Regions from separate parts of the Brevibacillus sp. SIMBA_040 genome, predicted to be linked through region 1. Evidence: riboswitches for the same ligand, from Rfam matches in the RefSeq annotation. Region 1 holds a riboswitch; each other region holds the start of a gene.
The links. A riboswitch is a leader RNA that binds a small molecule or an ion and turns the genes downstream of it on or off. The one in region 1 is predicted to bind S-adenosylmethionine.
Positions count from the first base shown of each region.

Region 2: linked by a shared signal. The riboswitch ahead of SB752_RS20500 (methionine ABC transporter ATP-binding protein) and the one ahead of SB752_RS11135 (homoserine dehydrogenase) in region 1 are both predicted to bind S-adenosylmethionine.
Region 3: linked by a shared signal. The riboswitch ahead of metK (methionine adenosyltransferase) and the one ahead of SB752_RS11135 (homoserine dehydrogenase) in region 1 are both predicted to bind S-adenosylmethionine.
Region 4: linked by a shared signal. The riboswitch ahead of SB752_RS14165 (pyridoxal phosphate-dependent aminotransferase) and the one ahead of SB752_RS11135 (homoserine dehydrogenase) in region 1 are both predicted to bind S-adenosylmethionine.

Region 1 covers NZ_JAWRXI010000005.1:272,811-277,012, forward strand. Annotated here, with positions in the region: gene SB752_RS11120 (class I SAM-dependent methyltransferase) at 1-132, shown strand, start outside; gene SB752_RS11125 (DUF2798 domain-containing protein) at 232-723, shown strand; gene SB752_RS11130 (GNAT family N-acetyltransferase) at 1,137-2,021, shown strand; SAM riboswitch class I at 2,184-2,293, shown strand; SAM riboswitch class I at 2,379-2,487, shown strand; gene SB752_RS11135 (homoserine dehydrogenase) at 2,502-3,836, shown strand; gene glpK (glycerol kinase GlpK) at 3,969-4,202, shown strand, end outside.
Region 2 covers NZ_JAWRXI010000012.1:61,247-65,448, reverse strand. Annotated here, with positions in the region: gene SB752_RS20510 (GerAB/ArcD/ProY family transporter) at 1-943, shown strand, start outside; gene SB752_RS20505 (Ger(x)C family spore germination protein) at 924-2,084, shown strand; SAM riboswitch class I at 2,192-2,307, shown strand; gene SB752_RS20500 (methionine ABC transporter ATP-binding protein) at 2,398-3,411, shown strand; gene SB752_RS20495 (methionine ABC transporter permease) at 3,412-4,080, shown strand; gene SB752_RS20490 (MetQ/NlpA family ABC transporter substrate-binding protein) at 4,136-4,202, shown strand, end outside.
Region 3 covers NZ_JAWRXI010000024.1:12,800-17,001, reverse strand. Annotated here, with positions in the region: gene SB752_RS28085 (polysaccharide deacetylase family protein) at 1-540, opposite strand, end outside; gene metK (methionine adenosyltransferase) at 687-1,892, opposite strand; SAM riboswitch class I at 2,034-2,134, opposite strand; gene SB752_RS28075 (S8 family peptidase) at 2,222-4,202, opposite strand, start outside.
Region 4 covers NZ_JAWRXI010000007.1:243,358-247,559, forward strand. Annotated here, with positions in the region: gene moaC (cyclic pyranopterin monophosphate synthase MoaC) at 1-258, shown strand, start outside; gene SB752_RS14160 (MFS transporter) at 262-1,521, shown strand; SAM riboswitch class I at 1,916-2,043, shown strand; gene SB752_RS14165 (pyridoxal phosphate-dependent aminotransferase) at 2,140-3,321, shown strand; gene SB752_RS14170 (hypothetical protein) at 3,548-4,018, shown strand.

The DNA of each region.
Region 1 (4,202 bases):
GAGAGAGCAGTGGCGATTGCGGAAATACTGGACGAGCTGGAGATTCAGCATACTTATCGTACATTTCCGGTTGAACGGAAGAACGGCATGACTCATGAGGTTGCTTTGATTCACTGGAAGCCCAAACACTAATTTTGTTCCGTTGTCCAAAAAATTCACAAAGTGTTCACTTATGAAGAACATCCCTCAATCCTTATGATTAAGAGCGTAATAAAGAAGGGATGATGGAAATTGCCAACAACGAAGAAAGAAAGTGTTTATTTTGGACTGATGATGTGTTTTGGGATGGTTTTATTTATGACATCCTATAATTTATGGACGAATGGATTGCTTGGTATGATTTCGTTTAAAGAATTACTCATCCAGTTTATTCTGGTATTTATAATCGCCTTTTTATTGGAATCATTCATCGTCGGTCCAATCGCAAAGAAAATAGCTTTTGCACTGCCATATGACAAGTCAAAGAAAGGACTTGTGATTTTGTCCATGGCATTTTTTATGGTGTGTGGAATGGTTCTTTGCATGTCACTTTACGGCTTGGGAATAGCATACTATTTTCATAGCATAGATGGGGGATACCTACTCCCGAGTTACTTTTCCATGGTTTGTAAAAATTTTATTTTTGCTTTTCCGCTGCAGCTTCTCATAGTAGGACCGATTGTTCGGTACTTGTTTACAAAATTGGTTCAGAGAAAAGGAATCACGATCAAGCATTTTTCATAGTCATGAAAGTAATTGTAGACAAAAGTCTAAAAAAGGTGATACTATACCTTCAATCTTAAAAACTGAAGGGAGATTAGACTTATATGCTTAAACTTATTATCGCAAATTAAATTCGAATGAGTTTAATAGGAGGGTTATTCTATCATTCATTGATCGGTTTGTTTGATATGCCCTTTTGCGATAATGAAGAGAAGCGATATAATGTCTAATCTATACAAGCAGAAAAATAAATGGTTGTAATCAGGCTAAAGGCAGGCGCTTGCTTCAGGCTGGTTTACTTTATTTTTTGCGTATACAAAGACTTTATGAGTTTATTCTCATAAGGTCTTTTTCTGTTTTTAGGAGGTGATTTATTTCCATAAATATACATGCTGTGTACGAGAGTGATTAAAATATATATGGAGGGAATCTACATGAAAAAATACGAATTAGTAAGTAATTATCGCAATAACGAAAGCTTGAAGGAGAGCTTTAATTCCTTAGCAATAAAAACCTTCAAATTAGATTTTCGAGGCTGGTATGACAAAGGGTATTGGAATGACAATTATATTCCGTATTCCTTTGTTGATAAAGGCAAGGTTATCGCAAACGCCTCGGTCACTAAAATGTCGGTGATTATAAATGGTCAAACGCATAAAGCGATTCAGGTTGGTACAGTCATGACAGATGAAAATTATCGCAATCAAGGCTTGGCTAAGCAATTAATGCAGCACATTCTGAGGGAACATGAAAATAGATGTGATTTCATGTATCTTTTTGCGAATGAAACGGTTTTGGATTTTTACCCGAGGTTTGGCTTTACACGCCTACATGAAAGTGAGTTTAGCATAGATCTGGCGAAAAGCTCGATTCAAATGAATACAGCATCGAAAGTAAAGCAGCTCACTATTGAATATGATCTTGCCTTACTTGAAAAATTTGCGAAAAATCGCCATGTCAACTCAAGGATCTTAGATGTGGAGCAAAATGAAAGCCTATTACTTTTTTATTTCACATTAGTATTTTATGAGGCTTTGTTCTATGTGGAAGATTTAGAAACGATTGTACTCATGGAGGAAGAAGAAGATATTCTGCGTATTTTCGATATCATTTCGTTACAAGCACCAAATGTTGAAGCAGTACTTGCAAGCATTGTGAAGGAAACAACGAAAAAAGTAGAATTTTGCTTCACTCCTGATTTTACAATCGAAGGGATGACAGCAACCATTATGCCAAATGATGATGATGCCCTATTCGTCTTAACAAAAAAGCCGCTGCTGAAGGGAAACTTTATGTTCCCGTTAACATCACATAGTTAATTGACAGGTAAATGAACTGCTATATTCAAGGGACGCTAATGAAAAGAAAACCTGGTGCCACTGCTTGGCTGGCACTAACCAAATTCCTTTTTATTGAAAAGAAAGAATTTTGTTGACGGATGGTATGGAATTTCTTAGAATAAAGCTCAACAGAATACACTATTCTTATCCAGAGAGGTGGAGGGTCTGGCCCTATGAAGCCCGGCAACCGTCACGATTAGGTGACAAGGTGCCAATTCCTGCGAGGCGACCTACGTCTCGGCAGATAAGAAGCGGGTGTCGCGTAAGCGTGATTACGAACCTTCTTCTTAGTGAAGAAGGTTTTTTTATTCCTAGAAGTACCAAAATTCATATTTTTCTTTATCCAGAGAGGTGGAGGGACTGGCCCGATGAAGCCCGGCAACCGTCATGCAGTATGTGACAAGGTGCCAATTCCTGCAGGACATAGGTTCCTGGGAGATAAGGAGAAGGGGAGCAGCGATGCCCAAGAGCCTTCTTCTTAGCGAAGAAGGCTTTTTCTTTTTCAATTATGAGGATGGAGTGGTTAACATGAGCGCTGGCGTAATTCGAGTAGGGTTGTTGGGACTTGGTACTGTAGGGGGAGGCGTCATCAAAACGATACGCTCTCAACAAGAAAAGCTGTCTTCTCGATTGGGGAAACGCATTGAAATCGTGAAAGCACTGGTTCGCGATTCCGATAAGGAGCGTGCAGTTCACGTTGATGCGTCTTTATTGACGACAAACTTTGAGGATATATTGCAAAGTGATGTGGATATTGTCGTAGAAGTGATGGGCGGTGTCGAGCCTACTTATGATTACGTTCGAGCGTTGATTGAAAAAGGCTGCCATGTCGTAACAGCGAACAAAGAGCTGCTGGCAAAACGAGGCACAGAGCTTGTTGAGCTGGCGAATCAGCATCAGGTACATTTGGCATATGAAGCGAGTGTTGCGGGTGGAATCCCGATTTTGAGTGTGCTGCGCCAATTTTTAAGAACCAATGACATAAGCGGTGTACTCGGAATCCTCAATGGCACGACCAACTTCATTCTGACCAAAATGGAAGCGGAGCAGCTGTCCTACCAGGAGGTTTTAAAGGAGGCGCAAGAGCTCGGTTATGCTGAGGCAGACCCGCGTTCTGACGTCGAAGGCTTCGACGCGATGTACAAACTGTATATTCTCGCACAGTTGGTGTATGGAGAATCGCTCCCGCTTTCAGATGTGGTGCGAAAAGGGATTTCTGATCTCTCTGCAGGGCATATTCGCATTGCCAGCGAGCTTGGCTATCGGATCAAGCTGATTGCCCAGGCTTATCAAACGGAGCAAGGCATTCGACTTTCCGTTGAACCGACAATGTTGCCAATCGCTCATCCATTGGCGCAGATTCAGGATGCTTTTAACGCAGTTCAGCTCTCCGGAAATATTGTAGGTGATTTGCTGTTTACAGGAAGAGGGGCAGGAGAGCTTCCAACGGCTAGTGCGGTTGTCGAGGATTTGGCGTATTTGTTGACACAGCCATTTACACCTCACCCAGCATGGAAAGAAATTGCCGCTGCGACCGCGGAGGTAAGTGAAGAAATCCAGCGTACGTTGTGTTATCTCGAAGGTTCATGCTCATCTGCAACACCGGATCGCGTCCTGCACTTTTTACGTAAAGCTGGGGTTACAATCAGTAAACTAAAAGTTCAATTTGACCTCGGAGGCGTTTTGCGCGCTGGTCTGATCACAAACGGATTAACAGAAGACCATGAAGCAGTACTAGGGAGCGACTTTGGGCTGTCGGTACGATGTTTCCCAGTATTGGAGTCGGCGGAATAAAAAGAACAAGCTTTTTCTTTTCCCATCTTTCTGTTGGAAAAAGAGGGATCAACTTCTTTTTCTCAAATATAGGTAGTAAGAAAAAAACTTGCTGCTCTAGGCAGAATAGACAAGGAAAGAGAGGTGAAGCAGATGACACCTGCAGAAAAGCGTTACGTGCTGGCTATCGATCAGGGTACGACCAGCACGCGTGCCATGCTTTTTACTCGCGAGGGGAAAATAGCGGGAGTTGCCCAAAAAGAGTTTACCCAGCATTTCCCGAAGCCAGGCTGGGTAGAGCATGATGGGCTTGAGATTTGGTCATCTGTGGTTGCTGTAATTGGGCAGGTACTGACGAGCCACAATATTTCTGCAAGCGAGGTAGCA
Region 2 (4,202 bases), on a different contig from region 1:
GATTGTGAAGACCTTGCAGAAATACCCCTCGTCAGACATATACGGAATCCAGAACGACGTGTTTGGAAAGTGGATCGGGACGTGCTTAGGAGTCGTTTATTTGACGTATTTTTTTATGTCAGCGGGTGTGGTATTACGTACCTACATCGAAGTGGTGCAGACATGGGTGTTTCCGAATTTGCCGACATGGATATTGTCAGCGATCATTCTCATTCTTGCTTTTTACACGGTCTTGGGAGGGATTCGTGTAGTCGCTGGCTATACGTTCTTTTCAGTGGCGGTCACGATTTGGCTCATATGTGACCTGTACTTTCCGCTACAATTTGCACAGTGGGAGTATTTATTTCCGATTTTGGATACGAACATGGAGCAGCTTTTCAAAGGCATGGTAGCAATGTCGTTGACCAGTATCGGCTTCGAAGTCATCTATGCCGTGTACCCGTATGTGCAAAATAAGGAAAGAGTGGTTAGCAGCACACAATGGGCCATACTCGTTACCTATTTGATCTATACGTTAGTCATGGTCGTGTCGCTGGTCTTTTTTAGTCAAGGACAGTTAATGAGAACGATCTGGGCGACGCTCAATCTGAAAAAAATGGTGTACATGCCTATTATGGAGAGGTTTGAGCTTGTAGGCATTTCCATGTGGCTACTCGTGGTTCTGCCAAACATCATGATCTTTCTCTGGGCTTCTGCACGTGGGATCAAACGATTGTTTGGCTGGAATCTGCGCAAATCGTTGTATTGGATTTTACCTATCATTTACATCGCTTCACTGGCACTTCTCACCAGACAGGAGATGAATCGGCTCAACGACATTTACTCCAAAATCGGAATGTATGTCGCCTACATATATCCGTATTTTTTGTATTTAATGGTCATCATAAAGCAGCGTGCCAAGCGAGCGAAGGAGGGTGCGTCAGATGCATCTATACCCGAATAGCCAGAAAAAATGGTTCATGCATTATTGGGCTATGTGGTGCTCCCTAATCTTGATGATGACAGGCTGCTCGGACAGGCAGATTTTTGACGAGACGGGCCTCGCTACCGTAGTTGGTTATGACCAGTTGAAAGATAAAAATATTCGCGCCACCATCGTGATGCCCTCGATCAATCCGGAAGCAAAGGAAAAAATTCAAGTGATTTCTGCTGTGGGCGAAACCAGTAAAGGAATTCGCGACCGTACGAATTTGCAATCAGATAAGCGGATACTGGGAGGGCAAATACGCGTAGCCCTGTACAACGAGCATTTTGCCCGAAATGGAATTGGCAGCATTATTGATACGCTGTATCGGGATTCCTCTCTTTCCAGCAGAGTCTACCTCTGTGTATATGATGGAGATACTTATGATCTCTTGACATACCCGTATAAGGAAGAAGGAAATATCGGGATCTATATGTATAGAATGATTGAACAAAATATAAAAGGAGAAAAAATCCCTTCGTCTACCATGCATGAATTTTTCAGGGCTTACTATGATACAGGGATCGACCCAATCATGCCCTTTATTACGCGAAAAGGAGACGAATTGATGATTAAAGGGGTCGCCTTGTTTCGCGGCGATCGCTATGTGGGATGGATCTCGCCTAAGGAAGCTTTTCTGATCAAGCTTATTCATGGCAAGTTCAAAATTGGTAGCTATGATACCTCAGTGCCTGCTCAGATTTTCGGTCAGACCCCAAAGGATCAAAGTAATAAAAAAGATAAAGTACAGCTCGTCTTTGATACCATTTCAAGTGTCTCCAAAATCAAGCTGGAGCAAGCATCCCCTCCGCACTTTAATGTCCATGTTCGCTTGCATGCACGTATTCTTGAGATGACGCTTCCGTTGAAGCTGGAGGACCCCAAGATGATGAAGATTATGGAAAGGGCGTTGGAGCAGGAGATCGAACAGGAGCTGCAAAAGGTAATCAAAAAACTGCAAGCGATGGGTGTCGATCCTGCTGGCTTCGGCATCGTGTATCGTGCGAATCAGAGGGGCATGTCCGAGATGACCGTAAACGAATGGAGGAAGATGTTTAAGGACGCACAGTTTCAATTTCATGTGAAAGCAACCATCATCCGAAATGGCGTCATGGATTAGAAAAAACTTTTACCTACTATTACTATTGACTTACTATTTTCAAAAGCGATATAATCCGACTTGTATCATGAAAATATGCAAAACGAACATAATATACGTGGAAATCTTTCTTATCAAGAGAGGCGGAGGGACAGGCCCTATGAAGCCCGGCAACCGGTCTATTTTCGAATAGACGTCGCGGTGCCAATTCCTACAAGATTGATTGGATCTTGATAGATGAGAAGGGTGGATGCGAACGTATAAATTGCGTTGCAGCCCCTTTTTCGTTTGATGAAAAAGGGGCTCGTTTGTTTTTAACGGGAGGTGGAAATGGTTGATTCAACTGCGAGAGCTGCATAAGAGCTATCTGGTACAGGGAAATAAAATCCCTGCATTACTGGGGATTAACCTCTCAATCAAAAAGGGAGAGATATATGGGATTATTGGCCATTCCGGTGCGGGGAAAAGTACATTAATTCGTTGTATGAATCTGCTGGAGCGGCCAACTACAGGCGAGGTCATCATTGACGGTGTTGATTTGACCAAGCTGGATGATCGGAGGCTGCAGGAGCAGCGCCGTCACGTCGGTATGATTTTTCAACACTTTAATTTGCTGTCATCGGCTACGGTTGGTGAAAACGTCGCTTTTCCGTTGAAGCTGGCAAAGCGCCCCAAAGCCGAGATCAAGAAAAAGGTGGACGAACTATTAAAGCTGGTGGGCCTTGAGGATCATCGGGACAAATATCCGGCACAGCTGTCAGGCGGACAGAAGCAGCGGGTAGGGATTGCACGGGCTTTGGCGAACGACCCGAAGGTACTCTTGTGTGATGAAGCTACATCGGCGCTCGATCCACAGACGACCAACTCCATTTTGGCGCTGCTCCTCGATATTAATCGCAAGCTGGGGCTGACTATCGTACTCATTACACATGAGATGCAGGTCATCCGCTCCATTTGTGATCGGGTAGGTGTTATTGACGGTGGCCTGATTGTAGAGGAAGGCGATGTGCTTGAAGTATTCCTCAAGCCGAAGCACCCGACCACACAGGAATTTGTAGAGCAGGTGGCTGATTCTCATGAGCTGCGCGAAATGGTAGCGCATGAGAAGGCTTCCGGTAATCGCACGATCGCACGCGTCACCTTTTTGGGGGAACAGACGTACAAGCCGATTCTGTTTCAGACGATGCAAGAGACAGGTACTGTGTTCAGCATCCTGCAAGGGACGATCTCACGGATGAAAGATACGCCGTATGGTCAGCTTGTTGTCGAGCTGGAAGGCAATGCAGAACAAAACAAGCAGGCAATCGAGAAGCTGCGTGAGCGTGGCCTGGAAGTGGAGGTGATCTAGATGGAGTGGCTGGAACTAAAAAATGTGGATTGGTCTGAGATTGGAATTGGGACAGTAGATACACTCTCCATGCTTGGTTTTTCAACCTTGTTTACCATCTTGATTGGATTGCCGCTGGGCATCATTCTGTTTCTCACCTCAAGAGGGCAGCTTCTGGCCAACCGTGGATTTTATCTCGTCGCATCTTTTATTGTGAACGTCCTGCGTTCCGTTCCTTTTATCATTTTGATGATCTTATTGATTCCTGTTACCAAAGCGATTGTAGGTACCTCGCTGGGAGTACTTGGCTCCATCCCGCCGCTGGTCATCGGGGCAGCGCCATTTTTTGCCCGACTGGTCGAAACCTCTTTGCGGGAAGTAGATCGCGGGGTAACGGAGGCAGCACAATCCATGGGTGCTTCGAATTGGCAAATTGTCTGGAACGTACTTTTGCCGGAAGCCCGCTCGGGTCTGATTGCAGGGATTACGATTACGACAGTCGCCCTCGTTTCCTATACGGCGATGTCCGGGGTTATCGGTGGCGGTGGCTTGGGTGATCTGGCGATTCGCTATGGATATCAACGCTTCCAGACTGATGTCATGATTGTTACTGTTGTTATTTTGTTAGTGTTGGTTCAGATCTTGCAATCGCTGGGGGACCGTCTGGTTCTCAAATACAGCCGCAAGTAAGGTCTTTCCATAAATCGTTTTAGAAGTGGTTTACAAATAAAGGGGGAAATCTACTGTGAAGAAACTGGTTGTATCTGTACTTTCTACTGTATTGGCATTTTCTTTGGCAGCTTGCGGAAGCA
Region 3 (4,202 bases), on a different contig from region 1:
GTTTACTCGCTTTCGTTCTGCTACATCTCGTATCCTGCCTGCAATGGCAAAATTGACAGATGGAAAACCGTATTCACGCATAATCGGAAACGCTTCTGTATAGTAACTCTCATATCCGTCATCAAATGTAATGAGTACTGCATTCTCCGTTGGCAAGGTCCCCGTCTGAACAAATTGCACAAACTCTGCAAGCGATATAGGATGTAGATCATTTTCATGCAGAAACGCCATGTGCCTCGCAAATAGTTCTGGCGATATGACGTATCTCTGATCGGTTTGATCAGTCACATGATGATACGTTAATACGACAACCTGATTTTTGTACCACTTTTTCGGGACTGCAGTTGCTTTTTGGATTGCTGTGACGTTTGGCTCAGCATTCTGTGCGCCACTTATGTAGTTAGACGTATCAACTTGGGGAAAAGGTTGCAGTTTTTGTGCATTCTTTTTTACCAAATCCGATTCTCCCAGTAATCCACCAGCCACAATAAGTAACAAAAAGGTTACAAACACGATCAGGAAGAGCCTTCTTTTCGGCAAAAAAACCCCTCCTCACTTCCCATTTTAGGAGATTCGACATAACCCTACAAATTCCTTTGTTCACCCCACCCCAATAACTCCCAACGATTTTGATTTCCACAGAAAAAAGAGCCTAGTAACAGTACTAGGCTCTTTCACTACCGTTCTTATTTTGCCAGTTGTGCTGCTTCTTGCTTCAGCACTTCCGCTTTGTCTGTTTGCTCCCAAGGAACATTCAGGTCGTTACGTCCAAAGTGGCCATAAGCAGCTGTTTGTTTGTAGATAGGACGACGCAGGTCAAGCTGTTTAATGATACCAGCAGGACGCAAATCGAAGTTTTTACGAACCAGTTTCACCAGATCTTCTTCGGAAATGGTTCCTGTACCAAACGTATCTACAGCGATCGAAACTGGTTGAGCTACACCGATCGCGTAAGCTACTTGAACTTCGCACTTGTCAGCCAGTCCTGCAGCCACGATGTTTTTCGCTACATAACGAGCAGCATATGCGCCGGAACGGTCCACTTTGGTTGGATCTTTACCGGAGAATGCACCGCCGCCATGACGAGCATAACCACCGTACGTATCTACGATAATTTTACGGCCAGTCAAACCAGCATCCCCTTGTGGTCCACCGATTACGAAACGGCCAGTTGGGTTGATGAAGTATTTGGTTTCAGCATCCAACAGCTCAGCAGGAACTACTGGCTTAATTACGTGCTCAACCAAGTCTTTTTGGATTTGCTCCAAAGTAGTTTCAGGAGCATGTTGCGTAGAAATAACGATGGTATCGATACGAACTGGCTTGTCACCATCGTACTCAACTGTTACTTGTGTTTTACCATCTGGACGCAGGTAAGCCAGTGTGCCATTTTTGCGCACTTCTGTCAGACGGCGAGCCAGTTGGTGAGACATGCTGATTGGAAGTGGCATCAGCTCAGGTGTTTCGTTGCAAGCAAAGCCAAACATCAGACCTTGGTCACCAGCACCGATTGCTTCGATTTCAGCGTCAGTCATTTTGCCTTCGCGCGCTTCCAGAGCTTGGTCAACACCAAGAGCGATGTCAGCGGATTGTTCGCCGATAGCAGTGATTACACCGCAAGTATCTGCGTCAAAACCAAATTTAGCACGATCATACCCAATCTCACGGATTGTTTCACGAACCAATTTTTGAATATCAACGTACGTGTTTGTAGTGATTTCACCAGCTACGAGCACCAAACCAGTTGTTACGGATGTTTCGCAAGCTACACGAGCGTTTGGATCTTTAGACAGAATCGCATCAAGGATAGAGTCGGAGATTTGGTCACAAATCTTATCCGGATGCCCTTCAGTTACGGATTCAGATGTAAAGAGACGACGACCTTTTTGCAAAGCCATGAGAAAAATACCTCCTTTGACCTCATACAAATAGTGTGGTAGCCGAGACAGGATTTTATCGACGTAAACGCAATAAAAAAAACCTTTTCCGCGTTTTTGGAGGAAAAGGTTTGAGCGCTTTATGCTTCCTTCATCCTCTTATCGGCCAGAACAGATGTCCGTTCTGCTGGTTAGCACCGCTCTAGTCGGTTGCCGGGTTTCATCGGGCCAGTCCCTCCGCCTGCTCTGGATAAGAGTATCCATTACGGAATATAGAATAATTGTTTTTTCCTATGGTGTCAATAGACACATTTGGTAAAGGGCGTATTCGTTTGCTTGCGCGATTATAATTTGTACGCTTTTGAAATGAGGACAACGACTTCAGCCCTGGTCGCGATACCCTGTGGCTTAAACGTCGCTCCATATCCATTTATCCATTTTCTTGAAGATAGTGCTTCAATCGATGAGAACGCCCAGTGGTTTGTTGGAACATCCCGAAAGGAAGAAGTACTTGGCGCAAACAGGAAAACCTTTTGAGCTCGCGCAATCATAGCCGCCATTTCTGCACGAGAGATGGCTTGGTCGGGTCTCATACGATTATTTGGGTATCCCCTCAAAATGCCTTGCTGATAAGCTAGTCCCAAATTGTTATACGCCCAGTGACTTTTTGGCATATCGCTGAAAGAGGCACTGCCTCTATAGGTACTGCCCACAGATTGTCCACTCGCTCTCATCGCTTGAATGAGCATGGTCGCAAATTGAGCCCGCGTCACTGCCTGATTCGGCTTGAATGTCGCATCATCAAAGCCCTTGACGATACCTCTTCCACTCAGTTTCACAATCTCCGAGCGCGCCCAATGGTCGGAAATATCGCGATATCCTGCGACAAGCACCTGCTGGGTGACCGTCAAGCGATACAAATCATAGCGGAAAGGTACTCCACTATTTAAACGGATATAATATTTGCCTGGCTGCAGTCGCAGGCCAATAATTTCTCTTCCCTGGTCTGAGAGCTCCGCCACTTCATTCGTGCTGGCCAGCGCGTAATTGAGGTTTTTCTCACTGTAGAGGGCGAGTCTGACACCACTTGAGACGGGAATGAAGGGAGCACGAATACTAACGAAGGATTCGGCATTGACCCTAAATTGGAACCAGTCTGAATCCGCTGTCGTTGGAAAATTCCCTGTCATCAAGGTTCCACCTGCAAGCGGGGATGCTTGAAGATACGTATCATTCGGTTCATTTGGATCTTTCTTAATCGGAGTAAAGCCCAGGTCCAAACGATATTCCCCATTCACCGCATTTTGCTCATACTCGCTGATGCGGATCAAATACTTGCCAGGTGACACTTCTTTTCTGACATGCTCAGACGGGTCATCACGCGTGCCATTATCATAAGGAGAATCCCAGACTGTGTTTTTCCCTTGACTCTGTTTTCCGATCGCGAGCAAAATGTCCATCCGTTTATTATCAGGAGTAATACTTACGTCCATTTGACCGTATTCCCGCACATAATAAGAGAACCAGTCCTGGTCTCCTTCATAATGAAAGTTACCTGTAACGCTAATTTGATTTCCTACAAGCGGTCTTGCAGTTGCTTCTGTATCATTCGGTTCGTTGCGATCCGGGTTGATGTTGAAGCGGCTGGTTAAAACATAAGTAAATGCGTTCACTCCTGCTGTACGTAATAGGCGTATATACATGCGTCCAGCTTTTGCTGGTACCGTAACGGTATCCCCATTCCCAAAATACTCCGTGATGGGCTCCCGATTCTCTGTATAAAAAGTCGCCGCCATCGCCGAGCTTACACCAGAATTTATCGTTGAAGTAAAATTTACTTTTCCATCATAGGGGATATCCATTCGAAACCAATCAACGGTATCGTTCGGTCCAAGATTCCCCCGTATTTGGGACTCGATCGGAAATGCCTTGGCTGTTGACTTGGTGTTGTTTGGCTCCAAAAAATCCATGGACATTGGTGTGCGTACTGCCTTGTTTACATCTAGCAAGCCATATCCTGTTGTTCGATCCCATCCAGGCTCTCCAAGATTCGTAGCTGTCTGATAGAGCAGCATTCTGACATCCAAAGGACTCATTTTCGGATTTCTAGCAAGAATTAGAGCAGCAGCACCTGCAACTTGAGGCGCAGCTGCTGAGGTCCCACTAAATGGACCGTATTTCCCGCCCAGCTTGGTTGTATACACATTAAAGCCTGGAGCCACTAGACTAAGCTCAGGTCCAGAATTCGACTCATTGAGTGGCTGATTATTGTTTTTTACTGCTCCTACCGCTACAACAGTTGGATACGCGGCCGGAAAGGCAACC
Region 4 (4,202 bases), on a different contig from region 1:
ATGTGCCATCCACTGCCACTTACTGGTATTGATATCCGTTTTTCGTTTGCAGATGAAACGACGCTTGAAGTCGAAGCATCTGTAAAAACCACCGGGAAAACAGGCGTGGAGATGGAAGCGCTGACTGCTGTCAGTGTGGCAGCCCTAACTGTATATGACATGTGTAAGGCAATGGACAAAGGAATGGTAATTGGACCTACAAGCCTCCTCAAAAAGACAGGCGGAAAAAGCGGCGACTTCATGCGAGGAGAGAAGTAACTCATGAAAGAGAAATGGGAATCCTATCCGAGCAGCATTCGGCTATTGGCGATTGCTGCCGTCATTTTCTCTACAGGAATGGCATGTATATGGCCGCTTGTAACGATCTATATTCACGATTTCTTAGGAAAGCCGCTTACTGTTGCCGGCTTTTTGTTGCTTTTGAATCAAGGGGCTTTTCTGGTTGGCAGCCTGGTTGGCGGGATGCTGTTTGACCGTTGGGGGAAAATGAGAACGATCATTTTGTCCTCCGCAGGAATCATTCTGATGTCGGTTTGCTTGGGCTTGACCCATGATTTTACGATCTACACGATTTTGTTCTTATTAAATGGACTTTTTTACGGGACATTGTCTCCGGTTATTAATGCACTAGCTGTTGTCATGTGGCCAGAGGGAGGCCGCAAAGGAATCAACATGATTTATGTGGCGCTCAATGCCGGGGTAGCTGCCGGGGCTGCTTTGGGCGGTATTCTGGCGAGCGTGTCGTTTGCCTGGACTTTCTTCGGAAATGCCTTCGCCCAAATTATCGTACTTGCCATGTTTGCCTTTATTTTGCCGCAGCATGTAAAAGCGATGGCTGTGAAAGCGAAGAACAAGGAAGAGCAGCTTACACAGGGTGCTGACAAGACAGGAATGAAAACTCCACCCACTCAGCCGGCGAAAAGGGTTGCCTGGGGAGCGCTTGTCATGCTCTGTGGGGGACTGTTGATCAGCTGGATCGTGTATGTCCAATGGACGACTGTCCTGTCCGCATATATGCAGTCACTAGGTATTTCCCTACGCCAATATAGCCTCTTGTGGACAATTAACGGAGGTTTGATTTTGTTCGGTCAGCCGTTGATCGCGTGGGTCATTCGTCGTTATGCTCGAACACTCAAGGCTCAAATGCTGCTCGGCTCGTATGTATTTGTTCTGTCGATGCTCATCTTGTCGCAAACGACGTCATACGCTGGATTTGTTGCTGCGATGTTCGTTATGACACTGGGCGAAATGCTCGTATGGCCAGCGGTTCCAGCTGTAGCTGCCAAGTTCACACCAGAAGGGCAGGAAGGCTTCATCCAAGGTCTTGTCTCAGGTACAGGCTCCGCAGGACGTATGCTTGGCCCACTCCTCGGTGCCTTCATCTTTCAAAACTTCCAGGCCCAGGGACTGCTGTACATCATGGCTGGTTTGGCACTGTTATCCGTCGTATTCTTTGCTTTCCACAGCTCTTTCCAAAAACGCAGTCACCAGATTCCAGTACAAACCGCAGAAAAAATGTAATTCTTCTTTTTTTATAATGAAAAGGCGCCACGCGCGTCTTTTTTGTTTTTTCCAAACAGGGGAAAACACGCCAGCTGTCGTGAGGAAAACGGAGAAAATGCGAGGATCTTTGGGATACATCCCAAGCGGAGTGAAAAAAGCGAAACACGCCCTTAAGCGTCCACCTTTGAGATGCCTCAGCGAATCCACGACTTTGGACGCGGTTTCGCTTTTTTCACGGAGCTGAGCAGTAACGCCCCCAGCAAGTATCCCAAGAATCCGGAGCATTTTCTCCGTTTTCCTCCCCACCACCACAGCTCAATAAAGTGCTTTTCCCCAGCGCCCCCAGGTGTCTTGACACAAAACACCCGCTCAAGTAATATAAAATTGCTAAAACATTATATTCCGTGTGCTTTACTTATAAAGAGAGGCGGAGGGACTGGCCCTATGAAGCCCGGCAGCGGATCTGTTTTCATATCGATTCAGGTTGAAGAAAACAGATGCTGTGCCAATTCCAGCAGGATCTTTCCTGACAGATAAGGACGTGACGAAGCTGATCTACCCCTTTTCTGTAAAGAAGGAGGGGTTTTTTTGCAGTGTAGAATCATGCAGTACCCGACAGAAAGGAAATGAAGAACGATGCGCATCCAACCCTCCGACATGATTGATCGGTTGCCGACCCAGTTTTTCGCTACCTTGGTAGCAAAGGTAAACAAGGTCATTGCTGCTGGTCATGACGTTATCAACCTAGGACAAGGCAATCCTGACTTGCCGACACCGCCCCATATTATTGAGGAATTGCAGGCCCAGGCAGCTCAGCCGCTTCATCACAAATATCCGCCATTTTCTGGTCGAGTGGAGCTGAAGCAGGCAGTTGCACACTGGTACAAGCAAGAGTTTGACGTCGATCTCGATCCGGAAGAAGAAGTAGCGATTCTGTTCGGTAGCAAAACCGGGCTTGTAGAGATTTGCCAGGTGCTGATGAACAAAGGGGACGTAGCTCTGGTGCCAGACCCGGGTTATCCTGATTACTGGTCAGGTGTAGCCGTTGTCGATGGTCGGATGGTCATGATGCCGCTCACAGCGGAAAATCAATTTCTTCCAGATTACAGCAAGCTATCCCAAGCGGATTTGGAGCGGGCCAAGCTGATGTTTCTGAACTACCCGAACAATCCGACTGCGGTGAATGCACCGTACGAATTTTATGAAGATACGGTTCGTTTTGCTCGTAAAAACGAAATTGTTGTTTGCCATGATTTTGCCTATGGAGCAATCAGCTTTGACGGTAAAAAACCGGTCAGTTTCATGCAGGTTCCAGGGGCAAAGGAAGTGGGCGTGGAGTTTTATACACTGTCCAAAACTTACAATATGGCTGGGTGGCGCGTAGGCGCGATGGTTGGAAATCGTGAGCTCGTTCGTTTGATCAATTTGATTCAAGACCATTATTTTGTGAGTTTGTTCGGAGCTGTCCAAATGGCTGCTGCACGAGCCATGACTGGTTCGCAGCAGTGTGTCCGCGACCTGGTGGCTGTATACGAGGGTAGGCGCAATGCGCTTTATTCCAACCTGCATCGCATCGGCTGGCAAGCACAGCCATCCCAAGGCTCGTTTTTTGCATGGCTGCCAATCCCAAGCGGCTTTACCTCCGTCCAGTTTTCCGATATGTTACTGGAAAAAGCGCATGTCGTTGTAGCTCCGGGGGATGGCTTTGGGCCGACGGGCGAAGGCTACGTTCGTGCGGCGCTGCTATCGGATGAACAGCGACTGGCTGAGGCCGTAAAGCGTATTGAAAAATTGGGCTTGTTTACCCCCAAAAAATAGGTGTTTGCAAAGGATCAGACCACATATGCTGGTAAGCAGCAGGTCTGGTCTTTTTTTTGCGATGAAAACGGAAAAGTGGGCAAGAATAGTGGTGAGCGAAAAAAGTAGGGGTAATTATCAATAAAAATCATTCTCAGCGTTGACAGATAATGATTTTCATTATACGATGTTAATGATAATTAGTCTCAACAAATTACTTGTCATTTATGCAAAGCAGGAGGGTAACATGCGCTATCAGATTAACGGTTACACGGATATGTATACGGTGATCGCCAACGAGCGTAAGGTAGGCGGAGCCATTGAAGCGGGCCAGGTTCGGCTACGCACAGGTGAGGTCTTTGCCAATGCTGTTCTCACTCGTATGGAAATGTCAGGTGCGCATTTTTGCTCGATCGGTTTTGTGACGGAAGAAGGACAGCGACTCATTGTTCACGTAAATGATATCAGCATGATTGCTGATGCGCGTCACGTAAATGTGTGTGAGCTGACCAACGATTGTATGCGAGCTGAAAAAACAACAGATCGCCTGAAGCGTCTAAAGCGCCTCTGTGAATTGAATGAAGGCAGCTGTACACCAACGTTCCAAGAGGAAGCATTGCTTTTGGCAGAGGACATTGGTGTAGAAGAAGCGCTGAAGCATGTGGACCTCTCATTCTTGCCACAGGTAGAAAAAGCGCGTGTCTTCCGTATCGCGTAGATACTTTGATGAATACATAGACCCCTTTCCTTTTTACGGAAAGGGGTTTTTTGCGCCTGTTTGAAGCAGGAATCGTGGTATAAAACCACCAATCGAGCGAACAATCGCTCGACATAGTCAAAACCTATCTCCCCATAGCTAGCGAGGATTGGACATTGTTTAATGACAGTGATAAAACAAATAT